2 regions of the Clostridium sp. Marseille-P299 genome follow, and region 1 is predicted to be linked to the other one. Evidence: predicted binding sites of a transcription regulator. Region 1 holds the regulator's gene; the other holds the start of a gene.
The links. The regulator LexA, encoded in region 1, represses DNA repair genes until DNA is damaged. The targets are predictions, from matches to a motif close to CNAACANNTGTTNG.

Region 2: the regulator LexA is predicted to act here: its motif matches at 5,365-5,378, upstream of recA (recombinase RecA).

Annotation. Positions count from the first base shown of each region.
Region 1 covers NZ_FJVE01000007.1:2,081,265-2,089,388, forward strand. Annotated here, with positions in the region: gene BN4220_RS17015 (N-acetylmuramoyl-L-alanine amidase) at 1-2,562, opposite strand, end outside; gene BN4220_RS17020 (hypothetical protein) at 2,900-3,367, opposite strand; gene BN4220_RS17025 (LysM peptidoglycan-binding domain-containing protein) at 3,574-3,930, opposite strand; gene BN4220_RS17030 (kinase to dihydroxyacetone kinase) at 4,161-4,412, shown strand; gene BN4220_RS17035 (winged helix-turn-helix transcriptional regulator) at 4,647-4,997, opposite strand; gene BN4220_RS17040 (TIGR04076 family protein) at 5,104-5,442, shown strand; gene lexA (transcriptional repressor LexA) at 5,651-6,265, shown strand; gene rsfS (ribosome silencing factor) at 6,391-6,747, opposite strand; gene yqeK (bis(5'-nucleosyl)-tetraphosphatase (symmetrical) YqeK) at 6,747-7,343, opposite strand; gene nadD (nicotinate-nucleotide adenylyltransferase) at 7,389-7,991, opposite strand; gene yhbY (ribosome assembly RNA-binding protein YhbY) at 8,012-8,124, opposite strand, start outside.
Region 2 covers NZ_FJVE01000007.1:1,571,690-1,579,813, forward strand. Annotated here, with positions in the region: gene smc (chromosome segregation protein SMC) at 1-1,980, shown strand, start outside; gene ftsY (signal recognition particle-docking protein FtsY) at 2,310-3,233, shown strand; gene ilvA (threonine ammonia-lyase) at 3,328-4,548, shown strand; gene BN4220_RS14750 ((2Fe-2S)-binding protein) at 4,868-5,047, opposite strand; gene recA (recombinase RecA) at 5,400-6,473, shown strand; gene BN4220_RS14760 (regulatory protein RecX) at 6,488-7,129, shown strand; gene BN4220_RS14765 (acyl-CoA carboxylase subunit beta) at 7,307-8,124, shown strand, end outside.

The DNA.
Region 1 (8,124 bases):
AAAGGCTAATTCAATTAGTACGGATGGTACTGAGTTCTTACTAATAACAACAAAGTTACCATTAACAATACCACGATTATTCGTACCTAGTGTACGAGATAAGTTATTTACCAATAGAGTAGCGAGTTTTTTACTATCAAGTCCACTTTTTAATGCTGCTTTATTGGCTGCTGTATAATATACATTGGTTCCTCTTGCTGCTGTACTGGTAGCTGAATTTACATGTAGACTTACAAATAAATCGGCTTCAACCTGTTTTGCAAAACCTGCTCTCTCATACAAATCAATTCTTGTATCGTCAATTCTTGTATAATAAATCTTAATATCGGAATTTTCAAAATAATCCTTCGCGTAATTGTTTAAGATATTAAATACAATGTCTTTTTCCTTTGTACTTCCATTCATAGTACCAGGGTCATTTCCACCGTGACCTGCATCTAATACTACTATCTTTTGATACATTTCACTTGGATTGGCGATTTTTACATTCAATTGGTTTGTACCATAATCCAAAGCATAACCTTGAATTTTACTAGTTTTTATAATGATTTTTGTTTTTCCGCCTTCGTATTTTACAGATACACTGGTTACTCGTTCATGATTTGTAATAATTGGATTTGCTTTATAGTAATCCACATAATTGCCACTTAGGCTAATCACGATTTGTTTATTGTAATATTGATCTTCATCACTGATACTGCTAGCTGTTACTCCAGATGGTAGAGAAATGGCAACTGTATCAGAATCTACTGTACTTGTTTGATTTTCTTCAAAAGATAGATAGAACTGATTTTTATCTTTCTTTACGCTGTACTCTGCACCAACGAATGGCTTTTGAATGACTAATTGTGAAGAATTTTTTGATGTAGTTTCTAAGAATACGAAACTTACTTCTGTTGAGGAATCTGTAGCATATTGCATTTCATCCATTGTGCTAGTAGCGTCTGGCATATTTAAATAAACATAATAATTATCATCAGTAACTTCTACATTCATATCATTTATACTATTTAATGATATAAATTCACTTCCTGTTGTATCTTTTCCACCAGTTACTTTTGTTAAATAATTTGGATAAACGGTCACAATAATACTTGTACCATCCTCTGATAACTTCATAGTATAGAAGTAACCTGAGTTATTTAATTTAAAATTAACTGATAAATCGCTTGTACTGCTGTCACTTGAAACAGATACACTAGAAACAAGTTGACTATCTACATAATAAGCTTGTTCATTTATAATTGCATTCTTAATACTTAAGGTAATATTGTCATCCTTTTTAGTTGCAGTTACAGCAGATGGCGCATTAAGAAGTGACACTACAAAAGTTTCGTAAAATACATCTTGAATTGAAGAATCACGATAGATACTTAAAATACTTGTATCATTTGTTGAGTCTGTTGTAATTGTCTGTTCTGCATTATAATTTTCTATTTCTTTCGTAGCTAAATCTACTTCCGTTTTATATTTGTCCTCTGTACTCCATGTAAAATAATTTGTTTTCTCAGCTGGAATTGAGCCTGAATTACCAGAGCCACCAGTGGAAGGTGTTGGCGTTGGCGTTAAAGTTGGTGCTACTGTTGGTGTTGGAGTTATTTTACTACTTTCACCTACAGAACTTGTTGTTGTTATTGTAGAAGTTTGGGTTTTGTCACTCCATGAATAATCGTAGCCAAGGGCTTTTGCAAGGAACTGACCAGGAACTAACACAAATTCTTTATTATTATCTAAATTTGTAACATATCTTGGAGCCACACCACAATCTACTACAGTACCATTGATTGTTGCTGATGTACTACCCAATTTCATTTCAACTGTGATATTTCCTTTGGTAAATGTAATTTCGTTAGTTGAATTATTAATCTTATAAGTAACTCCCATAGACTGTGCAAAGACCTTCCATGCTTGTACCATTGCTGTGTTAGAAATAAGAATCGTTGGAAGTGTCGTTACATTGATATTCTTTCCATCTACGACTACCTTACCTGTTACGCCAGTATAAGTAACATCTTTGTTGTCATAATTAAGCTTTAATGGCTTTGTAATCGTAACAGTAGACGTTGAACTATTCCAATTATAGTTATAACCAAATGTCTCTGCAACAAATCTAGTTGGTACTAAAGTTAATGCCTTATTCGCACTAACGTACTTATATGTAACAGGAGCTGCATTCATTGAGACTGCCTTTCCATTTACATATGCTTTTTTACTTCCTACGGTCATCGTAAGAGTTGTATCTCCATCGGATATGGTTATCTTTTTTGTAGACTTGTTCAAAGAACATTTTAATCCTAAAGTTTTTTGGAATACATGTATATAAGAGCCAAGTGCAACACCATTGTCACTTAGAATTCCTGGCGTATTGCCTAAATCGATTATTTTCCCATTAATTACATATGAAATTTGTTTATCTTTATATGTAGTTGTTTTTTTGGTTTCATAACTATATAGTTTAAGACTATTCGCACCATAAGTTACGGACCCAGGAGTTGAACCAATCAATAAGCTCATGATTAATAAAGTACATATTCTTTTGTAGTTTTTAAAGTTTTTTCTCATTTTACTCACCTATTGCTAATCTTAACTTTTTGTTTACTATCTAACAATAGTTGAAAAAAGTGTTATAAATGTGTCATACTTTTATTAAATATAGGTCATTTTCTTTATTTTTGTAGTATTTTGGATTTATTTGTATCATGCTACTAATTTGTATTGATCATTTACTTTTTTTGTAGCTTCATATACATTACCAGAAACAAATCGCAGTCCAAGCATACACACGACGCTATCAATAAATAAATCAGACCAATATCTTAGCATTTTTATACAATGGATATTTTTCTACAAATAAAAAAGACTGTTGCTTATTCACAACAGTCCAAATATATCAAATTTATTAGGTTGTACTATTTTCATTGAAAAGATCAGGGTTTAAAACCTTAATGGATAATAAATAATCATCAAATGCATCGGATTGAAATTTCTCTGGAATAATTTCTTTAACTCTCTCAAATATCTCGTTGTCTGTTAATAATGTTTTGCTAATATCATCGATTAAAGTATCAAGTTCTGAATTCCACGTTTCTTTATCGATATATTCAAATAAGATTGCATTATCTTCAGGATACTTTTCCTTTAATAATCGAAGGTCATAATCCCAAATAACTTGATATTCATTTAAGCCCTTTTCTTTCGCACCAGATTTATCAATCATTTCTTGCAATTTTTTTAATGTGGTATCTGTTTCTTGTTGCTCTAAGTTTCTTTCAATCAAACGATTTATCGTAAATGTTGTCTCTGTTAAGATAAATAATATAAACAACAAGATTAGAATTTTTCCATATTTTTTTAAAGTTTTAAGCATTCTTTGAGTCTCTCCTTATCGTATAATAAGATTATTATACCTTAAATTGCAGGATTTGAACACTTATATTTTTATAAAATATATTGTTTCTATTATTATATAAATTTTATATATTATAACATTTTTCACACAACTTCATTAGTATCTTTATAAATTTGATTAAACATAGAATTTAATATGATGATAGATAAATACATCTTCCTCTTTTAATTAACATCATAATAATAAGGAACAATAATGTATTTTCCTGCATGAATTTCTTCGGTATACAATCTATTACTTTTCTTAATCTCTTCTATGTAAACTGGTATACTTTCATACTCTTCTGTATAATATTTAGTTGCAATACTCCATAAAGTATCGCCTGGTTCTATTAATATTGATGTAACCGTTTTTTTTCTTACACCTGATTTTTGAGCAAAAACATTATGTGACATTACAGATGATAATAACAAAACGAGTGAAACAATAAGTACAAAGCCAAATACCTTTCGATTAAAAATCACCTCTAGTGATGTTATCGTTTTATCCATTGTATTATTTCTTTGATTTACCTGAACCATAATAGTACCTCCTTTGTTATCGAACATACATTCCCGAACATATGTTTTCTAAATTATATCGAACATTCATTCGATTGTCAATATATATTTTTGTTAATAGGAAAATTGAGGTAGTAAAATAAATACTTTCAAATTTGTTAAACACTGGTATAATAGAATTGTTGTTACATACAGAAAATCATCATATATTACGTAACTACAGTAATAAACTAAATATAAGGAGAGGAATTATGCTTGAATTTAAATTTGATACTCAATTATTAATCGAAGGTCATGATCTTTCGGAAGATAAAATCAATGAATATATTACACAAAATTTTGAAGGCGATTGTTTACTTGTCGTTGGAGATGAAGATTTGATAAAAATACATTTTCATACCAATTCCCCATGGAAGGTATTGGAGTACTGCTCCACTCTAGGCGATATCTACGATATTGTTGTAGAAAACATGGAGCGTCAAGAAAATGGATTACAAGGCTAAGAAGTATTACTTATACTTTTTATACGAATGATATCAGCCTTATGTAATATCGAACATAAAATCAAGAAATTACGATTACACAAGAAAAACCCCTTTCGTTAGATTTTGTCTAACAAGAGGGGTTCACTTTATCCTTAAAGAACATTTTGGTTTTTTATATAGTAGTCTATTGTCTTTTATTAATATATGTTAAACTATGCGTTGAATCTATGTTTTAATCTATGTTTTAATCTCTTATTTTGTAGAATCTCCCATCTTGTTTGCCTCTCCCCACTGGCACATAGATTCCATAATTGGATATAAAGATAATCCCTTTGGTGATAAGGAGTATTCAACCTTAGGTGGGATTTGAGGATATTCTTTTCTTATTATGATTCCGTCATCTTCCAATTCTTTTAATTGTACACTTAAAGTTTTATAGGATATCGTGCCTATTAATCGTTGTAATTCATTAAATCGAACTGGTTGAACTTCAATTAACCAATATAATATAACCATTTTCCATTTCCCACCGATTACAGATAGAGTATAGCCAAATGGTGTGTCATCTAGCTTTTTTATAGATTTAAATTCCTTCATACTCATATTTACACTTCCCTTCTCGTAAGTATGTGACAAAAAAGTGCGTACTTTTTTTTGTAATTCAACTTATTGTACAATAAAAGCATAACATCGTAAAGGAGAATAGATTATGAAAAAGTGTAAAATTGAAGTACTTAAAACAACCTTTGACAAAGAATTAGCTGAAGAATATGGGTGCAAAGGCTTAGGTAAATGTCCTATGCATAAGGTAGGCGATGTCTTCTACGGAGATTACGCAAAACCGGAAGGATTATGTGACGAAGCGTGGAAAGCTATGTACCAATATGTATTCGCTCTTTCCCATGGCAGTGATATCTTTTATTATGGAGACTGGATTGATAAACCAGGTGTGGCGATTTGTAGTTGTAACGACGGTCTTAGACCCGTTATCTTTAAAATAACAGCAACGGATGAAACTTCTGAAATAAACTATACGCCGGTAAACTAATATTTTACTAATTCATTTCATTTATTGTACCTTTGCATTTGAATAGACACTATTAAAACATACTGGCATTCTATGAATTATTTTTATATATCTTCTATTAAAATCTACATAAAACAAGATAAATAATTTACTATAAATACCGAACATTAGTTTTGCATTTTTCCTGACGGTATGATATAATATATAAAATCGAACGGAGGTACGATAAATGAGTTATGGTAAGATAAGTTCCAAACAAAAAGAAATACTTGAATATTTAAAAGCTCAAATTATAAATAGAGGATACCCACCTGCTGTAAGAGAGATTTGTGAAGCAGTTCATTTAAAATCAACATCATCAGTTCACTCTCATTTAGAAACACTTGAGAAGAATGGTTACATAAGACGTGATCCATCCAAACCAAGAGCAATTGAAATTGTCGATGATAATTTTAATATCTCACGTCGAGAAGTTGTTAATGTACCACTTGTAGGTACCGTTACTGCTGGTCAACCTATCTTAGCAGTTGAAAACATTGATGGGTACTTTCCTATTCCAACCGAATATATGCCAAACGAGGAAACCTTTATGTTACGTGTAAAGGGTGATAGTATGATCAATGCAGGTATCTTTAATGGCGATAAGATACTTGTACAAAAGCAAACTTATGCTAACAATGGTGACTTTGTAGTTGCATTATTAGATGATTCTGTAACGGTAAAAACATTTTATAAAGAAGGGGATCATTATCGTTTACAACCAGAGAATGATTTTATGGACCCAATCATCGTTACTGAAGTTCAAATATTAGGTAAAGTTATAGGTTTATTTCGTATGTTTTAAACCTTTTAAACGAAAAGCTGCCATACATATAGATTCTTATTCTGTAATCTACACGTATGGCAGCTTTTATCTTAAACTATAGGAACTAAACTCATATAGTTTTTTCTATTGCACATTCTACTCTATTATTTCTTTAAATCTTCTAAGGATACAGTATTACCGTCTCTCCAGATTCTTTCTAAATCATAGAATAAACGATCTTCCTTAGAAAAGATGTGAACAACTACATCGCCGTAGTCCATTAAAACCCATCCAGAAGAATGAACACCTTCAATTCTCTTTGGTTCAAAACCTTTTCTTCCAAGTGCTTCTTCTACTGCGTCTACCATGGCAGTTACTTGAGAAGAACTATTACCATTGGCAATAATAAAATAATCAGCAATAACTGAGATATTTCCAATTTCAATTACTCTAATATCTTCAGATTTTTTATCTTCAAGCGCATTATATGCTAATAATGCCATTTCTTTTGATTGATTCATTATAGATTCAACTCCTTTTTATAATATTCATATGTTGTCACTGTTAATTGATCAATTTCCCTTTGTGTACTCGATAAATATCGCAAGGTATTGTCAAGTGCATAAAAAACCGCTAAATCTAGCTGTTTAAATGCGGTTTCTCTAATAATAGCAAGGCTAGGAGTTGTTGGTTGATTTCTTCGCATCTCAATATAGTCTGCTAAAAATACGATTTTTTCAAGTGTTGACATATTAGGCCTTCCAGTCGTATGATTGGATATTGCAGCTAAAATGTCAGAATCCGTAATTCCATATTTATGCTCTGCATAATAAGCACCTAACTTACTATGAAGTAAAAATGTATTTCTCTCTTCCACTTCAGAAACTGGAAGATTCGCTTCTCTACATTCTCTTATAGCCTCTTCACCAGTAGTATATTTTGCGATATCGTGTAACAAACCTGCAGCCATAGCTTTACTTGTATCTTCACCATAGCACATAGCAAGTGCTACCGCTAAATATGCCACACTTAAAGTATGATAATAACGTTTCTTTGGAATTTCACTTGAAACACTTTCTTGAATTTCATCCAGTGCACTTATACTAAGTAAGCTCATAATATAACTCCCTTAATTGGTTTGGCTCGATTCTTGAAACGTTAACTATTTATATAAATTATTTTCTTTAATATAGGATATTACTTTTTCTGGTAGAAAATACTTCACTGAATTGCCTTTTTTCAAATGATTACGAATCATTTTCGAAGAAATATCAAAGGTAGGTACTTTTAAAAACTGTATATTAGATTGATATTTTTCATTCAGTTCATCTATTTTAATTAACATTTCATCCTCTGTTTTTTCGCCTCTTCCAGCAGCTAAAATCTCCGCTAGAGAGAGAACTACTTCTGGCCGATTCCAATGTTCTAATTGAAACAAAGAATCCCCACCGATAATAAAGTAAAACATGACATCCGGGTATTCTTTTGTTAATTGAAGTAAGGTATCTGCAGTATACGTATTTCCTTCTCGTTCAAATTCCACGGTTGAAAAAGAAAAATGGGGATTATCTTCAATCGCTAATTGAATCATATTTTTTCTATGCTCATTGGACACAATTTCTCGCAAAGACTTATAAGCAGGCTGATTGGATGGCAAAAATATAATTTCGTCCAAATCATACTGCTCATAAGCGCTCTCTGCTAAAATCAAATGGGCATAATGTATCGGATTAAATGTTCCGCCCATGATACCAACTTTTTTCATAAGACCTCCGTACCACTTTATTATGCTTTTGGAAGTTCAATCTTTTTCTTATCTTTTGATTCACGATATAAAACTATTTTCTTACCAATTACTTGTACTACAGTAGATTTTGTTCTCTCTGATAATACACTTG
Region 2 (8,124 bases), 510 kb from region 1:
GTAGCTGATATCATTAAGGTAGAAAAAGAATATGAAACAGCGGTGGAAACAGCCCTTGGTGGAAATATTCAAAACATCGTAACGGAAGATGAGAGCACTGCAAAGGCTCTGATTGAGTACTTAAAGAAGAATAAATTTGGACGTGCTACATTCTTGCCTTTAACAAGCATAAAGGGGAGTACTTTATCAAATAAAGAGGCACTAAAAGAGAATGGAGCAATTGGCATTGCCAGTGATTTAATACAGGTAGATGACAAGTTTAAAAATCTAGTTCAGTTTTTATTAGGTCGAATTTTAGTTGTTGATCAAATTGATAATGCACTGGCGATTGCTAGAAAGTACAATTATTCGTTACGTATCGTTACCTTAGAAGGGGAACAATTAAATCCAGGTGGATCTTTATCTGGTGGAGCATATAAAAACTCAAGTAATCTTTTAGGTAGACGAAGAGAAATCGAAGAGTTAGAACAAACGATTCAAAAACGAAAAAATCAGATGATAGAGCTGGAACAGGATATTAAAATCGCTAGAGAACAGCGTAAGTCCATGCGTGAGTCTTTAGAAGCCAATAAAGTTCGTTTACAAGAATTATATGTAAATCAAAATACTGCTAAACTTCAATTAAACCAAGAAGAGTCTAAGGTGGAAGTAATGAGGCAAACCTATTTAGAATTTGCTTCGGAATTAAAAGAGTTAGAGATACAAAATCACGACTTATTGGAACAAATGGAACGTTTGCAAACTCAATTGCTTGAAAATATGAATTATAGTAAAGCAAAAGAGGCAAGAATTGATGAATGCAATAAACTCTTAGAAGAAGAACATAAAAACGAGCAAAAGGCCAATGAAGGAACCGTTGCTTTACATGTTGAGTTTTCGAATTTAGAACAAAGTAGTAATTATGCGTTAGAAAATATAAAACGTGTTAAAAAAGATTTAGAACGATTATTACAAGATGAAACGAATCTAAGAGAAGATGCCAAGATGTCAATGCAGGCTAAGTTAGAGAGAGAAGAACTTGTAAATAAAAATACTTCAAAAAAAGATTTTGAACAAGCAGAGCTAAATCACTCAGAAGAGATGATTTTATCCTACACAGAACAAAAAGAAAGTATGACAAGAGATCATAAATCCTTTTTACAAAAGAGAGAAGAACTTTCTAACCGATTGAATGAACTGGATAAAGAGTCCTTCCGCTTACAAAATCAAGGTGAAAAAGTAAATGAGTTATTAGATAGTCAGATTAGCTATATGTGGGAGGAATATGAATTAACCGTTTCTTCTGCAAATGAGTTAAAAGATGATAGTTTAGAGGATTCATTTAATTATAAAAAAGCAATCCAAGAATTAAAAAATATAATTAAAAATCTTGGTGATGTAAACGTAAATGCAATTGAAGATTTTAAGAATTTATCGGAGCGTTTTACATTCTTAACAACTCAAAAAGAAGATTTAGAGGCTGCGGAAGCAAGTTTGATTGAAATTATAAACGAACTTGATATAGAAATGCGTAAACAATTCGAAGAAAAGTTTAGTGAAATTCGTACGCAGTTTGATCTAGTATTTAAGGAATTATTTGGTGGAGGAAAAGGAACACTTGAATTAACAGAAGATGAGGATATATTAGAAGCTGGTATTCGAATTATAGCACAACCGCCAGGAAAGAAGCTTCAGAATATGATGCAGTTATCTGGTGGTGAAAAGGCCTTAACAGCGATTTCCTTACTTTTTGCAATTCAAAACTTAAAACCATCTCCATTTTGCTTACTGGATGAGATTGAAGCAGCGCTGGATGATTCCAACGTAAAGCGTTATGCGAATTACTTGCACAAATTAACGAAGGATACACAATTTATTATCATAACTCACAGAAGGGGTACGATGGCAGCAGCTGATATCTTGTATGGTATTACAATGCAGGAAAAAGGTGTTTCCACTCTTGTTTCTGTTAACCTTATCGAGGGTGAGTTAGATAAGTAGTATATCTATATCCTAAGGTTTTTGATGCTACTAGTATATAAGGTGGAAATAGATTATTTTTTAGTAAAGTTTTGGAATTTACATCTTTATTTTTTAAGAAAATGAAGATAATAAGGATGTAACGGTTGACATATGGGTTTTAAAAGACTATGATATAGTAACATGCTAAAGTGGCGATGGAAAACCATATGTATTTTTCGATGATATCGATAGCTTTATCGAAAGAATAACAACATTGGCAAAGTAGTGAATAACAAGCCTTTTAGAAAGATTATTCGTTAAAGTGCCTTTGTTGTTGAAATATATTGATAGACACATGGAGGTTTAATATGGGTGAGAAAAAAGGTTTTTTTAGTCGTTTAGCATCAGGTTTAACGAAAACAAGAGATAGTATTGTATCAGGAATTGAGTCAATTTTTACTGGTGCTTCTAATATTGACGATGATTTTTACGAAGAATTAGAAGAAATCCTAATTATGGCCGATTTAGGTATAAATGCTACAACTTCAATTATCGAAAATTTAAAGGCAAAAGTAAAAGAAAATAAAATTAAAGAGCCAAGCGAATGCCGTGAACTTTTAAAAGCTAGTATGAAAGAGCAGATGAGTTTAACGGAAGATGCGTATGATTTTGAAGATAAAAAATCAGTTGTTTTATTGATCGGTGTAAATGGTGTAGGTAAAACAACATCCGTTGGTAAGTTAGCAGGTCAATTAAAAGATGATGGTAAAAAAGTCATGGTTGCAGCAGCAGATACGTTCCGTGCAGCAGCAATTGAACAGTTAACTGAATGGGCAAATCGTGCTAAAGTTGATATTATTGCTCAAAAAGAGGGAGCTGATCCAGCAGCAGTTATTTACGATGCTGTAAATGCTGCAAAATCCCGTAATATAGATATTTTACTATGCGATACTGCAGGACGTCTTCACAATAAGAAGAATCTTATGGATGAGCTTAGAAAGATTGACCGTGTAATTGAAAGAGAATATCCAGAAGCTTACCGTGAAACATTGGTAGTACTTGATGGAACAACAGGTCAAAATGCCCTAGCTCAGGCAAAGCAGTTTAATGAAGTAGCTAAAATCGATGGTATCGTTTTAACTAAACTTGATGGTACTGCAAAAGGTGGTATTGCTATAGCAATTCAATCTGAGCTCAAGATTCCAGTGAAATATATTGGAGTTGGAGAACATATTGATGATTTACAAAAATTTAATCCAAATGACTTTATAGATGCATTATTCAACGTATAAAGCCTTCTGTTGATTCGAGAGGCAGTTGTTAGCTACCTGTGGAAGAGATGGAAAGGATTATTTTCTAAAACTTTTACGTAAGGAGACTAGTAACATGATGACATTGGAAAAATTTGAAGAAGCAAGTGAAGCAGTCATAAAAGTAACCAATCGTACTAAATTAATATACAGTGATTACTTTTCTGATATAACTGGGAATAAGGTTTACTTAAAACCTGAAAATATGCAATTTACAGGTGCATATAAGGTGAGAGGTGCTTATTATAAAATTAGTACTTTAACCCAAGAGGAACGAGATAAGGGTCTGATTACAGCATCTGCTGGAAATCATGCACAAGGTGTTGCCTATGCTGCAAAGATGTATAATGCAAAGGCGATCATTGTTATGCCAACAACAACTCCTCTTATCAAAGTAAATCGTACGAAAAGCTACGGTGCTGAAGTTGTTTTATATGGAAATGTCTATGATGAAGCTTGTCAGTATGCAATGGATTTAGCAAAAGAAAAAGGATATACCTTTATACACCCGTTTAATGATGAGGTCGTTGCTACTGGACAAGGAACGATTGCAATGGAAATTATTAAAGAACTTCCAACGGTAGACATCATTCTTGCTCCAGTTGGTGGAGGCGGTTTATTAGCTGGTGTATCCACATTAGCTAAATTGCTAAATCCTAATATTAAAGTAATTGGAGTTGAGCCAAAAGGCGCTAATTGCATGCAAGAATCAATCAAAAAAGGACATGTGCTTACCTTACCAAATATTGATACAATTGCAGATGGTACAGCCGTTAAGACACCAGGAGACTTGATCTTTCCATACATTCAAAAAAATGTAGATGATATTATTACGGTTGATGATAGAGAATTAATCGTAAACTTTTTAGATATGATGGAAAATCATAAAATGGTTGTAGAAAATTCTGGTCTATTAACAGTAGCAGCATTAAAGCATTTAAATTGCAAAGGAAAGAAAGTAGTTTCAATCCTAAGTGGTGGTAATATGGATGTTATTACAATGTCCTCTGTTGTTCAACATGGTTTGATTGAACGTGGTAGAGTATTTACTGTATCGGTTCAATTACCTGATAAACCGGGTGAATTGGTTAATGTTGCAAGTGTGATTGCAAAAGAAAAAGGAAATGTAATCCGTCTAGAGCATAATCAGTTTGTAAGTATAAACCGTAACACTGCTGTAGAATTAATAATAACTATGGAAGCCTTTGGACATGAGCATAAAAATGCGATTGTAAAAGCATTAAAAGATAAAGGCTATTGTCCAAAAGTCGTACAGCCAAAAAATACATATATCTAAGATAAACTATATCTAAGAAATTTATATCTAAGATAACTTATATGTAAGATAATATATATGTAAGATAATTTATATGTAAACCATGGTACTTCTTAAGGTAAAAGGTTTCATATGTTTTAATAATAATAATTAAGGCTATTGGCGATAAGTGAACCTCTTTCATTAGATTTCTGTCTAATCAAAGGGGTTTACTTTTTTGCTGGTGGTTTTTAGTTTGTTAAAATACAAGCTAAAGTTCGTTGTCCTGCGAAACGAAAAAAGCAGCTGTAAAATAATTTACAACTGCCATTTCATAAGTTCTGAACTTGGTTCAATATTTTTACTTCTTCAATATGTCATTTAAAAGAGTTTCTAAATCGCCAATACAAGCTCCGCACAATGTTCCAGCTTGTGTAGCTTCTTCCACTTCCTCAAGACTAGTTGCTCCATTGCTTATAGCGTCTTTAATATCCTTTACAGTTAAATCAAAACATGTGCAGATAATATCATCATCGTTCATAAAAATACCTGTTCCTTTCCTATTCTAAGTTAAATCTTATTGGTTTCATATTATTTGAAAATAATAAAATGGTTGCACAAAGATTGCTTCCAATTCAATATTAGTTTATACAAAATATTCTAATTCATACATGCTTGTGCTTTTTAACAAAAAATAGCCAAAAAAATTGCTTTTATGACATGTGGACATGCGTACCGTTACTTGTTATACTAGATATTAAGAGAGAAATAGATTAAGAGAGTTCCACAAATGCATATAAAGTACGTCAGATAAGTATTGACAAAGAATACAGAATAAGATAAGATGTAATTAAAAATAGAACATTTGTTTGGAATATAGAAGGAGACGAATAATGGCTAACGAAGAGAAGATTAAAGCATTGGAATCTGCATTAGCGCAGATTGAAAAACAGTATGGAAAAGGTTCCGTAATGAAACTTGGAGATACAAGTTCTCATATGAACATAGAGACAGTTCCAACTGGCTCCATAAGCCTTGATATTGCTTTAGGACTTGGAGGAGTACCAAAAGGACGTATTATAGAAGTATATGGTCCAGAATCCAGTGGTAAGACAACAGTTGCATTACATATGGTGGCTGAAGTTCAAAAACGTGGTGGAATTGCTGGATTTATCGATGCAGAGCATGCTCTTGATCCTGTATATGCGAAGAATATTGGAGTTGATATTGACAACTTATATATTTCACAGCCAGATAACGGGGAACAAGCACTTGAGATTACAGAAACTATGGTTCGTTCAGGTGCCGTAGATATCGTTATTGTTGACTCCGTAGCAGCATTAGTTCCTAGAGCTGAAATTGATGGTGATATGGGTGATTCTCATGTTGGTTTACAAGCTAGATTAATGTCACAAGCTTTACGTAAATTAACAGCAGTTATTAGCAAATCAAACTGTATCGTTATCTTTATTAACCAGTTACGTGAAAAAGTTGGTGTTATGTTTGGTAACCCAGAAACTACAACAGGTGGTCGTGCACTTAAGTTCTATTCTTCTATTCGACTTGATGTTAGAAGAATTGAATCTTTAAAGCTTGGCGGTGAAATTGTTGGTAATAGAACACGTATTAAGGTAGTAAAGAATAAGATTGCTCCACCTTTTAAGGAAGCAGAATTTGATATTATGTTTGGTAAAGGAATTTCAAGAGAAGGGGATATCCTTGATTTAGCAGCAAATGAAGGCATTGTAGTAAAGAGTGGTGCTTGGTATGCATACAACGATGCTAAGATTGGTCAAGGACGTGAGAATGCTAAAGTATTCTTAAAAGAAAATCCTATGATTCTTGAAGAAATCGAAGGAAAAGTTCGAGAATTTTATAATCTTTCAGACGGACATAAAGAAAAAGTAAATGAAAAAGCAAACGATAAAGCAAACGATAAAGCAAAAGCAGAGGTAAAGGCTGAGTAGTGTAGCAAAAAATTATGATTATAACGAAATTAGAAACAGCAGGAAAGCAAAAAACTAATGTTTATATCGACGAAGCCTATGCTTTTTGGCTGTATAATAAAGAAGTGGATTTATTTGGTCTTAAGGAATACGATACGATATTACCTGAGAAATTACAGGATATTGTAGACAATACGGTATTTTATCGGGCTAAATTAAAAGCGCTACAATTGTTACAACATATGGATCGGACGGAAAAGGAACTAAAAGATCGTTTAATAAAGGAAGCATATCCCCTGGATATTGTTGATAAAACAATGGATTACGTAAGAAGTTTCCATTATATTGATGATGTAAGATATGCAGTTTCTTATATACGATTAAAGCGTATGACAAAGAGTAAGAAACAAATAAGTATGGGACTTTATGCAAAAGGCATTTACGAAGATACAATCGAGCAGGCATATGAAGAGTTAAAAGAATCGGAAGGTAACATGGAAGACTGTGAAGATGCTGAGATTGTAGCAATACGTAAAATTGTTAGTAAAAAATGTAGCGATTTAAGTACCATAACAAAAGAGGAAAAATTAAAAATTTCTGCATCTTTGTATCGAAAAGGTTTCTCTAGTGAGAATATTCGTAAGGTGTTTTCTATGGAGGAATTTGATTCTTATTAATAACTCTCTTGGTTAATATGAATAGTGCTATAAAATATATCAATTGCGGTATATTTTATAGCATTTTTTTTATTAAAATATGGGTATATATTGCATATTTGACCAAAAGATACTATAATTATAATTGGAAAAAAATTGGTTTTCACATATTTTTATAGAAATAATGGAGGGCTTAAAATGGGTAATACTGCACATTTGTCAGCTAAGGAACGAATTACTACTTTGTTAGACAATAATAGTTTTGTTGAAGTCGGTGCTATGGTTACAAAAAGAAATACTGACTTTAATTTGCAACAAAAGGAAGTACCTTCGGATGGCGTTATTACTGGATATGGCATTATTGATGGTAATCCTGTTTATGTATATGCTCAAGACGTTGCAGCGATGAATGGAACAATTGGTGAAATGCACGCGAAAAAAATTGCACATTTATATGATCTAGCTCTTAAAGTCGGAACGCCTATTATTGGTCTTATTGACTGTGCAGGATTAAGATTGCAAGAAGCAACAGATGCACTTGCAGGATTTGGTGAAGTATACTTAAAACAAGTATTAGCGTCTGGTGTAATTCCACAAATAACTGCTGTATTTGGCACCTGCGGTGGTGGTTCAGCAGTATCAGCCTCTTTAAGTGATTTTGTATTTATGGAAGAGAAGAATGCAAGATTATTTGTCAATGCTCCTAATACTATTCTAGGAAATAATCAAGATAGATGTGATACGGCGTCTGCTTCTCATATGGCTGAGGCAGGTGTAGTTGATTTTACTTATGAAGATGAAATTAGTGTACTTAATAATATTAGAAATTTGGTTACTATTTTACCTTCAAACAATGAAGACGATGCTTCTTATGGGGAATGTTTAGATGATTTGAATCGTTTATTGCCATCCTTAGAAGAAAAACTTGGAGATGCAACATTAGCTCTTAAAGATATTTCAGATCAAGGCTTTTTTATGGAAGTAAAGCAAGCATATGCGAAAGAAATGGTAACTGG